2 regions of the Limosilactobacillus agrestimuris genome follow, and region 2 is predicted to be linked to the other one. Evidence: predicted binding sites of a transcription regulator. Region 2 holds the regulator's gene; the other holds the start of a gene.
The links. The regulator Rex, encoded in region 2, represses fermentation and respiration genes when NADH is low (regulators of the CRP and FNR family bind a similar motif). The targets are predictions, from matches to a motif close to TTGTGAANTANTTCACAA.
Positions count from the first base shown of each region.

Region 1 (6,602 bases), on a different contig from region 2:
TACCTTCACCGTTAACCAAGATTGCACCTTCACCACGAACAGCTTCCCCAATCAAGTAAACATGGGGGTTATCTTGCTGAACAGTTGGGTGAACTTGAACCAGGTTCATTTGCATTAATTCAGCACCAACATTTTCTGCTAACTTCAAACCATCACCGGTTGCTCCTGGTTGATTAGTTGTCTTGTAGCTTTCTAAGTCCGGACGGAAGCGTTTAATGTATTCCTTCGATGCACCAAAACCACCAGTAGCTAAGATAACAGCCTTAGCATTGATAATCTTTGTGATCCCATCAGCGTTAACTTCAACACCGTTAACACGACCATCTTCAGCTTGACGAAGCTTAATAACCTTGGTCTTATTGAAAACAGGAATTTCTTCCTTAGCAACAACATCTAACAAACTCTTAACCAAGAAACCACCAATTGGCGCCATACTTGCTGGACGGTGTGTCCGCTTCTTAGACATCCCACCAGTAACGGTAATGTCATCTAACTTGATACCGTGATCGCTTAACCAATCGATTGCTGGGGCAGTATGGTAAACAAAGTATCCCAACATATCCTTATCATTTAGCCGACCACCATCTTTATAGGTTTCGTGGTAGAAGTCAGCAACGTTATCGATCACACCGTGGTGAAGTTGAACATTGGTTTCAGCGGCGTTCATTCCGGAAGATGCCCGGTTAGTGTTCCCACCGAGTTCTTCTTCCTTTTCCAATACAGTAACCTTCATCCCCAATTCATTTGCTTGAATAGCGGCTGAAAGGCCGGTCCCACCGGAACCAATAACAACAACGTCATAGTCATTTTCTAACTTGCCAACAGATGTCGGTTGAAATTTAGCCATTACGCAGTTCTCCCTTTCAATATTAATTTTTAATCTTAGTCTTTACGATCAACGTTAGTCATCTTTAACATGTCCATCCATTCATCGTATTGTTCTTCTGTTACTTTGCCTGACTTCAAAGCAGCTTCCTTCAAAGTGCTTCCTGCCTTATCTGCAGCTTGAGCAATCTTAGCACTGTCATGGTAACCAATGTGTGGTGACAATGCAGTAACAGTCATTAATGAATTATCAACTAATTCTTCCATACGTTCTTCATTAACGGTCATTCCATGGATCATCTTGTCAGCAAAGCCCATGATTGTACCAGTCATCAAGTCTGCTGATTCGAGGAATGCATCAATCAATACAGGTTTGTAAACGTTCATTTCAAAGTTACCTTGTGATGATGCCATCGTTACAACAGTATCATTACCGAATACCCGTAGAGCAGCCATTGTTACGGCTTCTGCTTGAGTTGGGTTAACCTTACCAGGCATGATTGATGAACCAGGTTCGTTAGCAGGAATGTTTAATTCACCGTAACCGGCACGTGGACCAGAACCTAAGAAACGAATATCTTGGGCAATTTTGAACATATCAGCAGCTAAGCTCTTCAATGCACCGTGAACGACATCTAATCCTGAATGGTTAGCCAAGCCGTAGAACTTGTTTGAATCAGCAGTTAAGTTTAAGCCATAAACTTCGCTAAGTTTTTCAGCAATCTTTTCTGGCATTCCTTCAGCAGCGTTTAAACCAGTACCAACAGCGGTACCACCAATTGCCAATTCGTTCAATGTTGGTTCAAGAGTCTTAATGTAATTAAGGTCGTGTTCAAGAGCAGCGACATATCCTGATAATTCTTGACCGAAAGTCAATGGAACAGCATCTTGTAAGTGAGTCCTACCAACCTTAACAGTCTTCATGTACTTGTCTTGCTTTGCCTTTAATTCATCGATTAAGTGTTGAACAGCAGGCTTCAACTTATCAAGGGCTTCCAAGGCAACAACGTTCATTGCTGTTGGGAAAGTATCATTTGAACTTTGACCCTTGTTAACATCATCGTTAGGCAAGATTTCAATGTCCGGGTTAATTTGGTGTGCCTTGTGAGCAACAACTTCATTAGTGTTCATGTTGGTTTGTGTACCAGAACCAGTTTGGTAAACCTTTAATGGGAAGTCTTTACGTAAGTCTTCATTGCTTAAGGCTAAGAGTTCATCAATTGCTTGAACAATTAAGTTACCCTTTTCTGCGGAAATTGCCTTAGTTTCCATGTTAGCTTGGGCAGCAGCCTTCTTAATGTTCAATAAAGCACGAATAATGGCTAATGGCATATACTGACCAGTTGGAAAGTTATTGCGACTCCGTTCTGTTTGTGGTCCCCATAATGCATCTGCAGGGATTTGAACTGGACCTAAAGTATCTTCTTCAGTACGGTATTTTGTCATTGTAAAAGCCTCCATTTAAAAATAGACTATCTATTTGTGAAAAATTACACATCATTTACATATTTATCCTAACGCGGATCGTCATGCATAGTCAAACCTTTAAATTCCTATAAATTTCACTTATAGTAATCACTTAATCAACTGTGAACATTGGTTTTGTCATCACAAGACGAATTATTTTCACAAACTAGCCAAGCAAAAAAATCTAGTTAATTTATTTAAAAATTAACTAGATTTTTTCTGCCTTTAAGATTAAAATCACAAACTCATTATACAAAACAAGCCAATTTATTAGTTATTATTTTCAATTGTTACCTTTTCCATAACAACATCTTTCTTTGGCTTATCCATGTTATCCCGTTCAACTTGACTAATTTTCTTTACGACATCCATTCCGGTAAGAACCTGACCAAATACTGTGTGACGGTGGTCTAACCAAGGGGTTCCACCAACTTTTGCGTAATGATCGATAATTTCTTGTGGATAACCAACCGCCTTCATTTGCTCAATCATATTAGCAGGAACGTGTTCGTTGGAAACAATAAAGAACTGACTACCATTAGTGTTTGGACCTGCATTAGCCATTGAAACTGCCCCGGTAAAGTTAAACAACTGATCGGAAAATTCATCTTCAAATGCTTTTCCATAAATACTCTTACCACCACGGCCAGTTCCGGTAGGGTCACCACCCTGAATCATAAAGTCAGGAATAACCCGGTGGAAGATTACCCCGTCGTAATAACCCTTTTCAGCCAATTGAACAAAGTTTTTTACTGTCTTGGGTGCCTGTTCTTCAAATAATTGAATTTTGATTTCACCAAGATTAGTTTTTATCGTTGCTTGTGGTCCCTTTACGGCCGCAAGATCTAGTTGTGGATATTGCATTTTATTTTTCCTCCTTTAATTTCGACATTAAGAGTTTAATTATACCTGAGATTAATGGGAGTTTACTAGGCAACATAGCCAAAACGTGCTCGCCCTAAGTTTCCTCAAGCTAACGACCTCCACCTCCGACGACGTGTTCGTCGTTCGGTGGAGAAATAGTTAGCCACCGGAAACTTTTAACGGGCCGCACTCTATTCACTTACCCTCAACACGCAAGCGCCTTTGATGTCGCCACGTTTGACGTACTTTAATGCGTCCAAAGCGTTTTCGAGTGGGTATTCAGTAACTTCGGGATGGATATCCAATCGGTCAGCCAAGGTAAGGAATTCTTCACCGTCACGCCGAGTGTTACTTTCAACACTGGTTAGCGTCTTTTCATGGAAGAGGTGTTTCTGGTAATTTAATATTGGCACATCAGACATATGAATTCCGGCCATTGCTAGGGTTCCACCCGGAATTAAGCTTTCAAGTGCTGGTAAAATAATGTCACCTACTGGAGCAAAAATGATCGAGGAATCAAGCGGAACATCAGAAAGATCGTATGCTCCCTTAGCGGAAACGCACCCTAATTGAAGGGCAAACTTCCGGGCATCTGCTCCTCGAGTAAAGACGTGAACTTCAACTCCTTGAGCTAGAGCAATCTGGGCAGTTATATGAGCAGAGCCACCAAAGCCATACAGACCAAGACGACCACCAGCAGGAACATTAGCTCGTTCATAAGCCCGATAACCAATGATCCCGGCACAAAGCAACGGAGCAGCTTCAAGATCATTAAATTTTTCTGGGATCCGGTAAGCAAATCCTTCCGGGACAGTAACATATTCTGCGTAACCACCATCATGGTCCCAACCAGTATAAACGGAATGAGGACAAAGATTTTCATGTCCAGAACGACAAAACTTGCAGACACCACAAGCATGACGGAACCACGGGATCCCGATTCGTTCTCCTAATTCAAAGCGTTGTGTTTCTGGGCCAAAGCCAACAACCTTTCCAACAATTTCATGCCCTGGGATAACGTGTTCGTGGTGAACGGGCAAATCACCTTCTGCCACATGCAAATCAGTATGGCAAACACCACAAGTTAAAACTTTTACTAAGACTTCACCGCGTCGTGGCTTTGGAACTGGCTTCGTAACCATTTTTAACGGTGCTTTTTCTCCATCAATTGGTCCAGGAGTCGTTACTTCCCACGCCCGCATAGTTTCTGGAATTTCAAATTGATCACTCATCTTTAGGACTCCTTCTCATTTAAGTATCTATTACCTATTGTAGTCCTTTTACATTTATTGTGAATTACTAAACAGCTTATTGATACCGCTTGGCAATATCTGTTGTTAAAGCTCCTAACTCACTCTGTAGTTTTTTAAGGTTAAAGTCATCGTTGATTGTCAAATCATCCTGTGCCGCTAATTCTAGTCCAGCGGTACCGCCAATATCATCTACAATTCCTTTACCACTACCATCAATTACTTTTGGTTCAACCGCAGTTAAACGATATCGTCGAGTTGGGGTAACTTTTTCAACTACTATATTAAATTTCCAAGAATCACCAAAATCATATTCAAGCGTCAGTCGATCACCCTGTTGTGCCTCACCAAGCCAATGAAGAGTGATATTTTCCCCACCATCAAGGTATGGCAATTGGTAATTAACCTTATTTAACTGCAGATTATAGAGGTGAGAACCAGTTGCCTGAAAACTCGCCATAATATAATAACAAAGTTCATCCAGTCTAGTTTCCCCGTTAAATTGGAAGCGTCGCCACATGCTAGGTTGGTAATCAGCTAATTCAACTCTAACTTGATACTGAAGTTTACGATAGTGGTGTGCATATTTTAGTAAGGAACGACGTCGTGCAAGTTCTGACTCTGCGCTATGGAGCATCCTTTCTAAACGGTAACCATCCTTGGCTGGAGTAGCATTATCAATTGCCTGGTTTAACGCCTGACTAAACTGATCAAAATCAGCACTGCTAAACAAGTCTTGACGTTTAAAGAATCGGCCTAATTCACGAAATGCAGTCCCCATCCCCCGGTATTTTGAAGTGGTTACACGTTCATTATTCCGTGTTCCATAGTTATAAACGTAATAGTAAATTGCTGAAACATCATCCAAGATCGTATTACCACTTTCGGCAAGGTATGATAGGTAATCCATCGCGTAATCAGTATCCCGGTCAATAATCTGGTCACTCTTCCCTAGTCTTTCCAAGGAAGATTGATAGTCTCGAATAATTTCTTCGCTAACCTCTGATTCATTCATGACATCATTTAATGACTTAGATTGATATAGGTAACATCGATTATGTTCATTCAATTTTGGATGAGCGGCAAGAGCAAAGTCATTCATCACGTAGTTTTCAAAAAGCCCCGTAGCTGTTTGAACTTCGTTTGTTTCGATATCCTGTAACTTAAGGTTTTTCATTAATGCCAATGAAATAGCAGGATTGCTTGGATCATCATCCCACTGAACAATATCCGGGCGGGTTAACAAGTTCTGAAAGATTTGTAACCGTTGCTGGAGTGCAGGGTCAATTGGTTGAACAAACTCCACTTGTTTTAGTTGCTGTTCACGAATCATCCGAATTTTAACTCGTGGTACTGGTAAAGACTCTAGTAGTCGGATCAATTCACGTTTAAAAGCCGCAGTGAACGAGCGTGGATCACTAAATTGCTGAGGATGACGGACAATTACCGGTAAAGATAAAAGATTATTCATCACAATCATAAAGTCCCCTGTTGCCCTAACAGACCACGCATCGGTACTCATTAATCGCCGTCCATCACTTAGCCTCGTATTGGCGTGTAAATGTTGAGCAACATTATTTTCAACTGCAATTAACATCAATATCACTCCCTCTTTCAAAACGTGTTTGACCTCTCAAGAACCCACGCTTATCTCTTATGTTTTCTTATTTACCTTTATTGTGACAGAATGGTTAAACGAAAACAAATATTCTAGACAATAAGCACAAAACTACTAAAATAATTAAGAAAACGCTAAATAATAAAGGAGTTACAAAAATGTTTGATTCGAGTAAATTAGATATTTTTGATCTCAAAAAAATCAAAATTAACCGGACTGCTAAAGAATTAGAAGAAGCGGGAAAAGAAAAACGGGCTAAGGTAAGTAGTGAACAATTAGCTAAATTTATCCCTGTTTACCGTGATCCCGTTGCAGCAATTAAAAAAACAGAATCTAGAATGGTCCAGGAACTCTTACCTCTGCGTCATGAACGAATGTTGGCAAGCAAATTTGCCTTTTTTCGCGGAACAGCAGAATTAATGGAACAGGATCTCAAAGAACAGTACCAAAGTCATATTCCGCTAATTATCTGTGGAGATGCGCATGTCAATAACTACGGCTTTTACGCTTCTCCCGAACGGCAACTGCTTTTTGGCCTGAACGATTTCGATGAATCACGAATTGGCAACTGGGAAAGT
Region 1 covers NZ_CALPCW010000001.1:240,237-246,838, reverse strand. The annotation lists gene NFR46_RS01155 (flavocytochrome c) at 1-847, opposite strand, end outside; gene NFR46_RS01150 (class II fumarate hydratase) at 883-2,271, opposite strand; gene NFR46_RS01145 (peptidylprolyl isomerase) at 2,563-3,156, opposite strand; gene NFR46_RS01140 (zinc-dependent alcohol dehydrogenase family protein) at 3,348-4,388, opposite strand; gene NFR46_RS01135 (plasmid pRiA4b ORF-3 family protein) at 4,465-6,003, opposite strand; gene NFR46_RS01130 (DUF2252 domain-containing protein) at 6,183-6,602, shown strand, end outside.
Region 1: NFR46_RS01150 (class II fumarate hydratase) is a predicted target of Rex. The motif match lies at 2,306-2,323, and genes of this name have one in related genera.

Region 2 (6,602 bases):
TCCAAAGCGTTCTTAACAATGTTAACACCAGTAGCTTCGTCACCGGTTGCCTTAATTTCATCCAATGCTGGAAGAACGTTTACGAGGGCAGTACCACCACCAGGGACGAATCCTTCTTGAACAGCGGCACGGGTAGCATTCAAGGCATCTTCAATCCGGTACTTCTTTTCCTTCAGTTCGGTTTCAGTTGCGGCACCAACCTTAACAACTGCAACACCACCGGAAAGCTTTGCAAGACGTTCTTGAAGCTTTTCCTTATCGAAGTCAGAAGTTGCCTTACTGATAGCTTGCTTGATTTGGTCAACCCGTTCAGCAATAGCTTCCTTGGATCCCTTACCATCAACAATGGTGGTGTTATCCTTGGTAACCGTTACCTTGTTAGCTTGGCCAAGTTGATCAACAGTAGCGTCCTTCAAGCTCATTCCTAAGTCATCAGAAATTACAGTACCACCAGTTAATACAGCGATATCTTGTAATTGAGCCTTCCGCCGGTCACCAAAGCCAGGTGCCTTAACAGCAACAACGTTGAAGGTACCACGAATCTTGTTCAAAACAAGAGTTGGCAATGCTTCACCAGTAATGTCATCAGCGATGATTAAGAGTGAACGGCCTTCTTGAACAACTGATTGAAGTAATGGCAAAATGTCTTGGATGTTACTAATCTTCTTATCAGTAATCAAAATGTATGGGTTGTCAAGGTCAGCTTCCATCTTGTCGTTATCAGTTACCATGTATTGTGACATGTAACCACGATCGAAGCTCATCCCTTCAACAACGTCAACGCTGGTTTCAACACCACGGGAGTCTTCGATAGTAATAACACCATCGTTACCAACCTTTTCCATTGCGTCGGCAATCAACTTACCAACTTCTGGGTTAGCAGCTGAAATTGAAGCAATTTGTGCAATGTCATCCTTAGTCTTAACTTCGTGTGACATCTTCTTTAATGCTTCAACAGCAGCTTCAGTGGCCTTATCAATCCCGCGACGAATACCAACTGGGTTAGCACCAGAAGTAACGTTCTTCATTCCGGCATTAACAATTGCTTGGGTCAAAACAGTAGCAGTAGTAGTACCGTCACCAGCAATGTCATTAGTCTTAGAAGCAACTTCTGAAACTAACTTAGCACCCATGTTTTCGAATGGGTTTTCCAATTCAATGCTCTTAGCGATTGTAACACCATCGTTAGTAATGGTTGGGTTACCATAGCTTTGTTCAAGGACAACGTTACGTCCCTTTGGTCCCATAGTGGTCTTAACTGTATCAGCTAACTTATCAACACCGCTAAGCATTGCACTCCGTGCGTCTTCGGAAAACTTAATTTCTTTTGCCATATTTTATTCACCTCAAATTTAAAATCAATACTATCATTACCAAAGTCTCGTTAACTATTCAACGATAGCTACAAGATCCTTTTCATGAACAACGAGGTACTTTTCACCGTCATATTCAACTTCATTTCCAGCATACTTATCAAAGAGGACCCGATCGCCTTCCTTAACAGCTGGTGCAAGCTTCTCACCATTATCTAAAGTCCGACCAGCACCTACAGCAATTACCTTACCGGTTGTTGGCTTTTCCTTAACGTTTGAAGCAAGAACAATGCCACCGACAGTCTTTTCTTCTTCTGTTTCTGCTTTGAGAAGAACACGATCTCCTAATGGTTTTAACACGTTAATCCCTCCAAATTGATAAATCTCATAGTTAAAAATTAGCACTCTCACATTCCAAGTGCTAATTACATTTTCTACTATAACATTTCTGTGACCGATTGCAACAAATATGTTTGGTAAGTGGATAAATAAAAAGAAGCCGAGAAAAAACAAAATGTTTTTTCTCGACCTCAAACTATTACTAATAGTCTCTGAACTTATAAAGTCTAATCGCGGAAATTAGTTTAATTTACTTTTCTTCTTTATCCTGATTGTTTTCAGCGTAGTTCTTAATAAAGTAGATCAGGGTTTGGAGTTCGTTTGTTAAATCAATGTTCTGAACTTGAACATTCTTCGGAACAGAAAGACGAACCGGAGTAAAGTTCAAAATTCCCTTAACGCCAACGCTAACTAACTGATCCGCAACCTTTTGGGAAGTTGAACTTGGAACAGTAAGGATTACGGCATCAATTTGTTGTTCCTTAATCTGCTTTTGCATTTCACTAGCTGGATAGATTGGAATCCCGCTCTTAACGGTGTTAGCTAATTCAGGCTTAGTATCAAATGCTGCACTAATCCGCAAGTTAGTATCTTGGTGGAAGTTGTAATTAAGGAGGGCACTTCCTAATGAACCAACCCCAACAAGGGCAACATTAGTTAGAGTATCCTGGTTCAAAATTCCCTTAAAGAAGTTCAGCAGGCTTTCAACATCATAACCGTAACCCCGCTTCCCCAATTCACCAAAGTATGAAAAGTCACGACGAATTGTGGCAGAGTCAACCTGAACTGCTTCAGAAAGTTCAGTTGATGAAACACGCCGCTTATTTGCACTTAATAATACACTAAGGTAACGGTAATAAATTGGTAATCGCTTTGCCGTTGCCTTAGGGATTTTCTTAGTAGCCATTTTCTACTATTCCTCCTGCAATTTTAGTTTTATTTAACATTAGTGAGCTTATATTCTTGGCTCAATTTTGTCAGCTTGTGAAATTCAATTCTCCTATTATTCTAGCAATAAACTCTTTAATTGTGAACACTTAAACAAAATTCTTTTTAAAACTTTTTTCGTTTGAGCGGTGCTGAACGTTATCTATCTCTTGACCTTTGTGAAATCAGGATTAACCAGCGTATAATAGAAGAGTATAATTTTTAAGAACGAGGTAAACAAAAAAATGATTCTTTTGCAAGCCAATAATGTCATGCGTCGCTTTGGCGCTGACGTCCTTTTTCACGACGTCAACTTACAAATTCAAGAACACGGGCGAACTGCCCTTGTTGGTCGAAATGGGGCCGGGAAAACGACCCTGTTAAAAATGATCGCAGGAATAACTAGTCCGGACGAAGGAACAATTGCTAAAAGCAAGGATCTTACTATCGGTTACTTAGCCCAGGATCAAGGTCTGGATAGTCAAAGCACGATTTGGGCTGAGCTTGATCTGGTGTTTGCTCCCCTCCACAAGATGGAAAAGCAAATCCACCAATTAGAAGACCAGCTAGCCTCACTTGATCCCTCTACAAAGGACTTTCAGCTAACGACGGAAAAGTATTCACAGCTCCAGGCCGACTTTAAAAAGCGTGGGGGCTACGAATATGAGTCCCGAATGCGGGGGATCCTCAAGGGCTTTGGTTTTGAAGAAGAAGATTATCAAACCGCTATTAATTCACTTTCTGGTGGACAAAAAACTAAACTAGCATTGGCAAAGATCCTTCTTCAATCCCCGGATCTACTAATTCTTGATGAACCGACAAACCACCTGGACATGAACGTCCTTGCGTGGCTCGAAGACTACCTTAAGAGTTACCAAGGTGCCCTCCTTGTCGTTTCCCACGACCGGTACTTCCTTGATAGGGTGGTTTCCGATATTTACGATCTTGATAATCACACCCTTCGTCACTATACCGGAAACTACACCCAGTTTATGGAGCATAAGCAAGAATGGTTAACTGCTGAATGGAAACATTATGAACAACAGCAAAAGAAGATCAGTAAGCTTGAGGACTTTGTTAACCGGAATATCGTCCGTGCTTCAACCACTAAACGAGCCCAAGCGCGGCGAAAACAATTAGAAAAGATGGAACGGCTTGAACGGCCAGAAACCGATGATAAGTCCATCCACTTCCATTTTCACAGCGAAAAGGATAGCGGAAACGAAGTCCTTGATGTTGAGCAAGCTGTCGTTGGTTACAATGACCAAAAACTTGCTGGCCCATTATCGTTCACGGTGCGTAAACCCCAACGAATTGGGATCATTGGCCCTAACGGAATTGGAAAGTCAACCCTATTGAAATCAATTCTTGACCGGATCCCATTAGTTAGTGGCAATATCAAGTTGGGTGCTAACCTTCAGATCGGTTACTATGATCAGGAACAGCAACAACTTCATCCTGAAAAATCAGTCTTAAACGAAGTCTGGGACGATCACCCGAACATCCCAGAAAAAGATATCCGCTCCCTCCTAGGAAGTTTTCTCTTTGTTGGTGACGATGTTTACAAGTTAGTTCATGATCTTTCTGGTGGTGAAAAAGCCCGGCTTGAATTAACCAAGCTCTCCTTCAAGCCGATTAACTTTTTGATTCTTGATGAACCTACAAACCACTTGGATATTGATAGTCGAGAAGTCTTGGAGAACGCGATCAATGAGTTTACCGGAACGGTGCTTTTTATCTCCCACGACCGGTATTTCATTAACCAAGTTGCCACTGATGTTCTCGACATGAGTGCTACTGGGATTAAGCATTATGAAGGAAACTATGATGACTACCTTGAAGCCGTGAATAAGGAAAAAGCTGCTAATGCTAATCAGGTTGAAATTCAGGCTTCAACATCCAAGCCTAAGAAATCGAGTGCCCAACAATCTTACCAGCAAAGCAAGGAAACGCAGCGTGCTCGGCGTAAACTCCAACGACAGGTTGATAAACTGGAAGAAAAAATGACCGCCTTGGAAGAAAAACAAGAAGCGATCAAAGAACAGATGAGTCAACCAGAAATTGCTACTGATATCGGCAAGCTTTCGGATCTACAAAAACAACTAGATGAGTTCACCGCTCAATCTGAAGATGTCGAATTAGAATGGACAAGTGCCGCGGAAGAACTGGAAAAGTTCGATCAAGAAAACAGTTGACTTTTAATTGAGAAAAAAGTAAACTTCAAACAAATGATCCAAGTAGGACAGTCAAGAGAATGGTGGTCACCAGCTGTAAGCCACCAACAAAGTTCCGAATCCTAATCATTATTTAAATAACATGTAAATAATATTTTGTAAAAGAGTAAAGCATGTCTTTGAACGAGGATGGTAACGCCGTAACTGGTGCCTCGACTTAGGCATGCTTTTTGTCTAGAAGGGATGGTTAAAATGGGAAGTCAACATCAGCGAATCGTTGTTAAGGTCGGGACGAGTAGTCTTATCTACCCCAATGGCCAGGTTAACCTGCGGACAATTGATCGCCTTGCTTATACCCTTGCAACATTAAATCACCAGGGATATGAAATGGTCCTAGTGTCTTCCGGTGCGATTGGTGTCGGTCTTGCTAGTCTTGGTCTGACAAAGCGTCCAGCAGAAATTGCTCAACAACAAGCACTCGCTTCAATTGGTCAAACTGAACTCATGCGGATTTATTCCCAACGTTTCTTGGATTACCAAACTAAGGTTGCACAAATCCTGTTAACTCGTGATGTGCTGGAATACCCTGTTAGCCGCCAACATACCCTCAATACAATTGAAACCCTACTCGGTGATTCAGTTGTCCCGATCATTAATGAAAACGACCCCGTTTCCGTTGATGAGCTGGATCATCACACAACATTTAGCGATAATGACGAACTTTCTGCACAGGTTGCCACTAAGATTAAGGCAGACCTTTTAATCGTTCTTTCCGATATCGATGCCTTTTACGATCGGGATCCTCACAAATTTGCCGATGCCCAGCCTATCCGTCACGTTAAAGAAATGACACCCGAACTCGGAAAAGCCGCCAGTGGTACTAGTACCCAATTTGGTACCGGGGGAATGGTTACCAAACTCCGTGCCGCCGCTACCATCATGGAAGCTAACCAAAACATGATTCTTTGTAACGGCCAAGATCCCAAAATCATCTTCCAAATCCTCGATGGCCACAAAATAGGAACGAGGTTCGGAAAATAGAGTGCGAGCCAGCAGAGGACTTGCGGAAGGCTAGCAATTTCTCCTGACGAAGGCGTCCCGCGCCTAGGAAAGAGGTTGCTAGCTCTAGCAAGTCCCTGGTGAGCTCATTTCGACTATGTTGCCTAGAATCACCAACAATAATGAAGGAGGAACATTATGACAACACTTACTCAAATTGGTAAACAAGCTAAAGCAGCTGCCCGTAAATTAGCATCCCTTGATACCGCAACTAAAAATAAGGGATTGGTTTCTATGGCTGATGCATTAATCGCTAACCAACAGGTAATCCTTGCAGCAAACAAGCAAGACTTAGCCAACGCTAATGAAATGCCAAAAAAATTTCTTGACCGCTTAATGTTAAATGAACAGCGAATTATCGATATGGCAAATGGTCTTCGTTCAATCGCCCAACTTCCCGACCCAACTGCTGAGATTGATCGTGGGTGGATCAACGCTGATGGCCTGCAAATCATCCAACGACGGGTTCCCCTTGGCGTTATCGGAATTATCTTTGAGGCTCGGCCAAACGTTACTGCTGACGCTACCGGATTAACTTTTAAGAGTGGCAATGCAGTAATCCTTCGTGGAGGTAAAGAGGCCCTTCAAACCAACTTAGCGATCGCTAAGATCCTTCGTGACGCTCTTGCCCAAATCGATCTTCCTGCAGACGCTGTTCAAATGGTTTCAGATCCAAGCCATGAAAGTGCCCAAGAAATGATGAATTTAACCGGGTATATTGACGTCCTGATCCCTCGTGGTGGTCGTGGCCTAATTCAACGGGTTGTTAAGACTGCTACTGTTCCAGTAA
Region 2 covers NZ_CALPCW010000005.1:24,135-30,736, reverse strand. The annotation lists gene groL (chaperonin GroEL) at 1-1,334, opposite strand, end outside; gene groES (co-chaperone GroES) at 1,389-1,673, opposite strand; gene NFR46_RS04710 (redox-sensing transcriptional repressor Rex) at 1,903-2,559, opposite strand; gene NFR46_RS04705 (ABC-F family ATP-binding cassette domain-containing protein) at 2,825-4,774, shown strand; gene proB (glutamate 5-kinase) at 4,997-5,794, shown strand; gene NFR46_RS04695 (glutamate-5-semialdehyde dehydrogenase) at 5,951-6,602, shown strand, end outside.